DNA from 2 places in the Enterococcus avium genome. Region 1 is predicted to be linked to the other one. Evidence: riboswitches for the same ligand, from Rfam matches in the RefSeq annotation. Region 1 holds a riboswitch; the other holds the start of a gene.
What was found. Region 1 has a riboswitch for magnesium ahead of mgtA (magnesium-translocating P-type ATPase). Riboswitches for the same ligand answer to the same signal wherever they lie in the genome.
Positions count from the first base shown of each region.

Region 1 (3,426 bases):
AACGCCGCCGTCTTTAAAAGAACTTGCTCCCCACCAAGTCATTCATCTAGGTTCACTTTCAAAGATATTTGGTTCTTCAATCAAAATTGGCTGGGTCGTGGCTGATCAAAATTTAATTCAACGCTTATCTGAAGCCAAACAAATGATGGATTTTTCTATCAGTGTTTTTCCGCAGGTCATTGCACATACTGCCTTAACAGATCCACAATTCGAGCAGAACCAAGCAGAATTAGTTGTTACTTTAAAGCAGAAGGCCAAAGATTTTATTGATCAGGCAAAATCAATTGCTGAGGATTGGCATATATCGTCTATCGAGGGTGGCATTTATGTATATCTGACTTGGCGTCATCAGCGCTTAACCCGAAAAGATTGGGATATTTTTCTGCGAGAAAAATTAGTGATTGCCCCCGCATTTTTATTTAGTAATGATACAATGGCAATGAGAGTGAATTATACTCGAATGACGGATCAAACACGACAAGAATTTTTTTCTAAGTTGTTTGTAATTTCAAAGGAATTAAGGAGGAGTTAAATGGAAGCGTTAGAAGTGATGAATCAGCACAGAACATATCGGAATTTTGATGAAACCTACCAATTATCAGAAGCAGAGCTGCAAAAGATTCTGCAAGCTAGTCGTCAAGCTCCCAGCTGGATGAACGGTCAAATGTACAGCATCATTGTCGTAAGGGATACGGAGATCCGCCGGCAGCTCGTGGCAATGAATCCTGGAAATTCTCATATGCTGCATAGTTCAGTATTTTTAGTATTTGTAGCGGATTTGAAACGGACGCAAAAGGTAGCTGAGCAGTATGAGATGGATTATCGAATTAACGAAGGATTTGATCCATTGATCACGGCTGTTACCGATACAGCGTTAGCGTTGGAAAATGCAGTAATTGCGACTGAAGCATTGGGATTAGGTTCTGTAGTTGTGGGGTCTATTCGCAAAGATATTGCAGAGGTAAGCAAACTATTAAAACTGCCCGATTATGTGCTGCCGGTCGCAGGCTTGAGTATTGGAAAGCCTAATGTGGATATGCGAATAAAACCAAGATTGCCAGAAGAAGCGGTGATTCATTATGACACATATAAAGATTACGATTATTCTTTGATTGAAGAGTATGATGATACGATGGAAAAATTTGCAGAGGCTCGTGAAACGAAATTATGGAGCAAAAAGTTTGCAGATTATTTCAGCAGTTCACCAAACAAAAAAGTTGATGAATTTCTGAAAATCAATAAATTTTTCAGTGTTACGTTTGACACCGATAAGTAAGTGACTTATAGTAAGGATGAAAATTAAATTAATTGTTAGGTGAGGCTCCTATACGGACACAGGCTACTGCCCAAAAATGTCGAGAGACGCCAATGGGTATAACAGGGATTATCGTGAAGGTGATTCATAACGTAGCTGACAGATTCTGTCTACGCCCTATAGTGCTAAAGCTCGACGATGAACATGAATGAAACTTTCGCGCGTGCTCATTTTCGAGTGCGCGCTTTATTTGTGTCCTAAAGCGCCTAGACTGTTAACGAAATGAAAGGATGTGAGGAAGATGGATCATGAAGATAGTCGACCGAAAAGTAATTACTCGCGGACGACTGCGGTTGTCCTGAATTTTAGGAGGAACCATTATGATGAACAAAAAAAGCCTTCTTGCTCGCAAAGTCAACAAAGACCAAGAGCTAAAGAAATTAGCGATTTTATCTGATCGTGATCTTTTTCTAAACCTGAGAACCTCTTTACAGGGATTATCTGAAGAAGATGCACAAAGCCGATTGGAAGAATATGGTCCAAATGAAGTCTCAGCACAGAAGCCAACACCAGGAATTTTGCTGTTTTTACAAGCATTTAATGATCCGTTCGTGTATGTCTTAGCTGCATTAGCAATTGTTTCCTTATTAACCAATGACATAGAAGCGGCGGTTGTTATGACGATCATGATTTTGGCTAGTGTGCTGATTACCTTTATTCAAGAATACCGTTCGCAAAAGGCAAGCATCGAATTAAAGGAAATGATCGAAAATACTGCGGCAATTACCCGTAATGGAGAAACGAAAGAAATTCCGATGGATGAAGTCGTCCCTGGTGATATTTTGACGTTAGCAACTGGTGATATGATTCCAGCAGATGCCGTATTGATTTGGACAAAAGACCTTTTTGTTAACCAATCGTCGTTAACAGGAGAATCGATGCCTGTTGAAAAATTTCTAGTAAAAGACAAGGAATTGACGGAAGAAGCCACAGCATTAGACTTAACAAATCTGGTTTTTATGGGAACGGATGTGCTAAGTGGTCAAGGAAAAGCCATTATTTTAAAAACGGGTCAGCAAACATTTTTCGGAGATATCGCCAAAAATGCCACATCCAAACGGGGGAAAACGTCATTTGATTTAGGATTAGCTAGAGTCAGCAAATTATTACTGCGGATGGTTATGATTCTTTTTCCATTAGTTTTTCTGATAAACGGCTTAACGAAGGGTGATTGGAGCAGTGCCTTCTTCTTCGCCATTGCAGTTGCAGTCGGCTTGACGCCTGAAATGTTGCCGATGATTGTGAGCTCTAACTTGGCAAAAGGAGCATTGACATTATCGAAACACAAAGTGATTGTGAAAGAGTTGGCTTCAATCCAAAATTTAGGTGGAATGGATGTCCTCTGTACAGATAAAACTGGGACAATTACGGAAGATCGAGTTGTTTTGGTTCAACATTTGGACCCTTTAGGAAATGAAAACGAACAAGTATTAGACCTTGCATTCATGAATTCTACCTATCAAACGGGCTGGAAGAATTTGATGGATATTGCCGTAATCAATTATTTTGAAGAACAAGATCGACATTTGCCCTATCAAATGGTTCAAAAAATTGATGAGATTCCCTTTGATTTTTCTCGTCGCCGTTTAACTGTCGTGATGAAAACAGACGAGCATCAATTGATGATCACTAAGGGCGCGGTTGAAGAAATGGCAGCAATTTGTAAATATGTGGAGATTGATGGAGAGATTCTAGAGTTAACCCCAGAAATTCGCCAACAGCTACAAACCGTCAATGAAAAAATGAATCGTCAAGGCATGCGTGTCATTACAGTAGCTGTTCGTCGTGACGCACATGATGAAGCCATCTATTCAACAGATGATGAAAAAGATATGACCTTGGTGGGCTTCATGGGCTTCCTTGATCCTGCCAAGGCATCAGCTAAACCGGCAATTAAATCCTTGCAGCAGCACGGAGTAGCGGTAAAAGTTCTAACAGGCGACAATGCGATCGTGGCACAAAAAGTTTGTCAGGATGTGGGAATCCCTGCAGATCAATATGTGTTAGGTAATCAAATCGATGAAATGTCAGACGATGAACTGTATCAAGCAGCTGAAACTACAAATCTGTTTGCAAAACTAAATCCGATGCAAAAATCACGAATCATTGAA
Region 1 covers NZ_NBSL01000002.1:1,073,298-1,076,723, forward strand. Annotated here, with positions in the region: gene AUF14_RS05580 (aminotransferase-like domain-containing protein) at 1-532, shown strand, start outside; gene AUF14_RS05585 (nitroreductase family protein) at 533-1,276, shown strand; M-box (ykoK) riboswitch at 1,301-1,466, shown strand; gene mgtA (magnesium-translocating P-type ATPase) at 1,639-3,426, shown strand, end outside.

Region 2 (3,426 bases), on a different contig from region 1:
AAAAATATCAATGCTATGATAATGACTACAGGAAGCCATTCCTTGATTATTTTATTCAATAGATTCACCTCATTGCTAAATTTTATCATTCTTCAAAACAAAAAGCTCTTATTTGCTTCTAATAAAAGAAAAAGGGCGATTGAGGGTAGAGATTTTTGTATGAATGTGGGAAACTGTAAGCAGTCCTGAATGAGGACAGATGTAGCTGTAAATTTTTAGCATTAGAAGAATGATCTATGGTGTAATTCCATTACTTTAAAATGAACAAGGATGTCAGTTCTGCTTTTTGCAGTGTCTAAGAATGCAAGAGAAAAACGTGCTTCTGAGGATGATCACAAATGAGCGGTTTAGCAGAATGATATACGGCGAGAAACTGAAATTAATTTTTGATAAAAAATTAATACTTTAAATTGAACAAGGAGCAAGGCAATGAAAAAGAATTATCCTGCACCACCGATTTTACCGAAAAATTTCTCTGAGGATTTTTACTTGGAAGATGAAGCAACCATTGAGGATGTCCATGGCACGGATTTTGATTATAGTTATTTAACCTGTGAAAATTTAGTGTTACGTCGTTCGATTTTAGAGAAAATCACGATGCAGCGGACTAAATTATATCGATTTGAAGCGAGTAATGTAATTTTTAAGAATTGTGATTTCTCAAATCTGGAATGGATCGGTGGCAGCTTTCATCAGGTTATTTTTGAAAGCTGTAAATTGACTGGTTGTAATTTCGCAGAGAGTTATTTAAGGGATTGTCAGTTCAAGGATTGTGTGATTAACTTCGGCTCATATAGTGCGACGAATTTAAAAAATGTCGCCTTTGAAAATTGTCAAATGACGGACAGCGAATTCTTTGAAGTAACTTGGAAGCATTTATTCTTGTCCAATAACGAATTGGATAATAGCAACTGGATGCGGACAAAACTATCTGGATTGGATCTTACTACGAATCAATTTAGCAAGATAGCTTTTTCGATGGAGCATCTAAAAGGATTGAAAGTGAATTCTTATCAAGCTATGACCATTGCGGCTGGATTAGGTTTACAAATTGAGGAGGCTTAAATGAAAAGAGAAAAAAAGAATATCAAAAAGATTCCTGTTATTTGTTGGGGAGAACCAAGCGATGAGATAATCTTAGCATTTCACGGCGATCAATCTCATAAGGAAGATACCGTCATTCAATTGTTGGCTGAGATTGCCACACAAAATGGATATCAAGTTTGGAGCTTTGATCTGCCAGAACACGGCGACCGAAAGGGAGTTGACTATGCGTTAAACCCGCAAAATGTTGTAGCCGATGTGAATAAAATTTTGCATGAACTGGAAGAGCAAACAAAAACATTTTCGTTATTTGGCTGCAGTATAGGGGCCTATTTTGGTATGTTAGCGTGTCAAAATAAACCGATCGAACACAGTCTCTTCCTATCACCAATCGTTGATATGCAGGAATTGATCGAAAATATGCTGCTTTGGTCGGGATTAACCAAAGCCGATCTGCAACGGGAAAAGATTATCGAAACGCCGATCAAGACACTGGAATGGGACTACTATAAGTATGTTGTTGAGCATCCGATTAATTGGACAGCTCCAACAAAAATTCTTTATGGCAGCAAAGATAATCTGACCTCAAGAGCAACGATTGAAAAGTTCTCTGAAACACCCAATAGTTCATTAACTGTTTTTAACGAAGGAGAGCATTTCTTCCATACGACAAAGCAGTTGCAGGTTTATCAGGAATGGTTGAAAAAGAGTATTTAAAAGAAGTATCCTAGTTAATTTTAGCTAGGATACTTTTTTTCGATTTGAATATCATAAAAAGAATATTTTTCCTAGTAAATTTTTAGTAAAGGATTTCATAAGCGATTTTAAAGATGACGTAAGGTATGACGATTTTTTTTGCTATTTACGTATAAAAAAAGTAGTATTCTTTGTGAAAGTAAATATAAGTAAACTTGTTAGGTGAGGCTCCTAAACAAATATAAGCTATTGCGCAGAAACGTCGAAAGACGCCAATGTGTAAAACAGGAATTGTCGGATTAAGGCTTTTCATAAAATAGCTAAGAAGGAATTCTTTACGTTGTTTAGTGCTAAAACTCAGACGATGAGATTGATTGTGTGAGACACCAGACTTGTTAGTTTTTTTGCTAACGTTTGGTGTTTTTTTTAGGTTATTTACTGTGGACTCTCTCGTCTCAAACAATTACTTGATGAAGGGAGAGCTATACATGATAAAAAAAAGAAAGATCGATTGGCTATTGTTGCTACCTTATTTGGGAGTTAGTCTAATCGGTCTTTTAATTGTCTTCAGTGCGAGCTCCTATCGCCTGATGGCTGAAGGAGAAAACCCGTTAACATTATTTAGCAAGCAAGCGATTTTTATTGGGCTGAGTTGGTTACTTATTGCGTTCATTTTTCATGTGAAAAGCAATGTTTTGACAAAGGGAATACTAGCAAAAGGATTGCTAGTGATCGGGTTGGTTAGTCTGCTGCTGGCAAAAATAGCGGGCGTCAGCATTAATGGTGCACAGAGATGGGTGTCTATATTAGGAATCCAATTCCAGCCATCGGAAGTGACAAATGTTGCATTAATTCTTTATTTAGCTTACTTTTTCCGAGTGAAACGGACACGACATGAAATGTTGGTTCCTTGTGGCCTTGTCTTACTTAGTGGATTATTGATTTTGCTCCAGCCAAAGGTAACGGGTGCAATTATTATTTGGGGGATCGCATTAATAATCATAACTACTGCGCAATTACCATATCAGTTGTCGGTGATTCTCTTTCTAACGATTTTTATGGGGATTGTTTTGACAGGCGGCATGATTCTTTTTCTGGGTAGTCATCATCTATTGCCTGAATTGTTCGCTCATACTTATGATCGTATTCGATTAGTCAGAGATCCATTTTTAGATCCTTATGGAAAAGGATTTCAAATGAGCAATTCCTATTATGCTCTTTATAATGGCGGCTTCTTTGGTCGAGGTCTAGGAAATAGTATCACCAAAAAGGGCTATCTTCCAGTTGCCGAAACGGATTTTGTGTATTCGATTTTGGTTGAAGAGTTAGGCGTGATTGTTGGGTTATTCGTATTGGCGTTGCTTTTTTTGATTGCGCTTCGTCTATTTGTATTGGCATCGAAGGAAGGCAACCAGCAAGTTAGTTTGATTTATTTCGGTGTGGGAAGTTTGTTATTGTTCCAAACAAGCATCAATATCGCAAGTATTTTAGGCTTGATACCCATGACGGGTGTGCCTCTGCCTTTTATTAGTTATGGCGGAACTAGCTATTTGATTCTTTCTGCAGCTCTTGGTATCTGCTTAAAATTATCTTCGGAGGTCCAAACACATGATGAAACGTTTGAGCAACGAATTTAATTATTCTCTATTTTTACCGCTTTTCTTGTTTTATCTAATTAGTATCGGT
Region 2 covers NZ_NBSL01000003.1:1,113,215-1,116,640, reverse strand. Annotated here, with positions in the region: gene lepB (signal peptidase I) at 1-59, opposite strand, end outside; gene AUF14_RS20935 (pentapeptide repeat-containing protein) at 430-1,065, shown strand; gene AUF14_RS20930 (alpha/beta hydrolase) at 1,066-1,761, shown strand; M-box (ykoK) riboswitch at 1,948-2,116, shown strand; gene AUF14_RS20925 (FtsW/RodA/SpoVE family cell cycle protein) at 2,229-3,377, shown strand; gene AUF14_RS20920 (FtsW/RodA/SpoVE family cell cycle protein) at 3,349-3,426, shown strand, end outside.
Region 2: linked by a shared signal. The riboswitch ahead of AUF14_RS20925 (FtsW/RodA/SpoVE family cell cycle protein) and the one ahead of mgtA (magnesium-translocating P-type ATPase) in region 1 are both predicted to bind magnesium.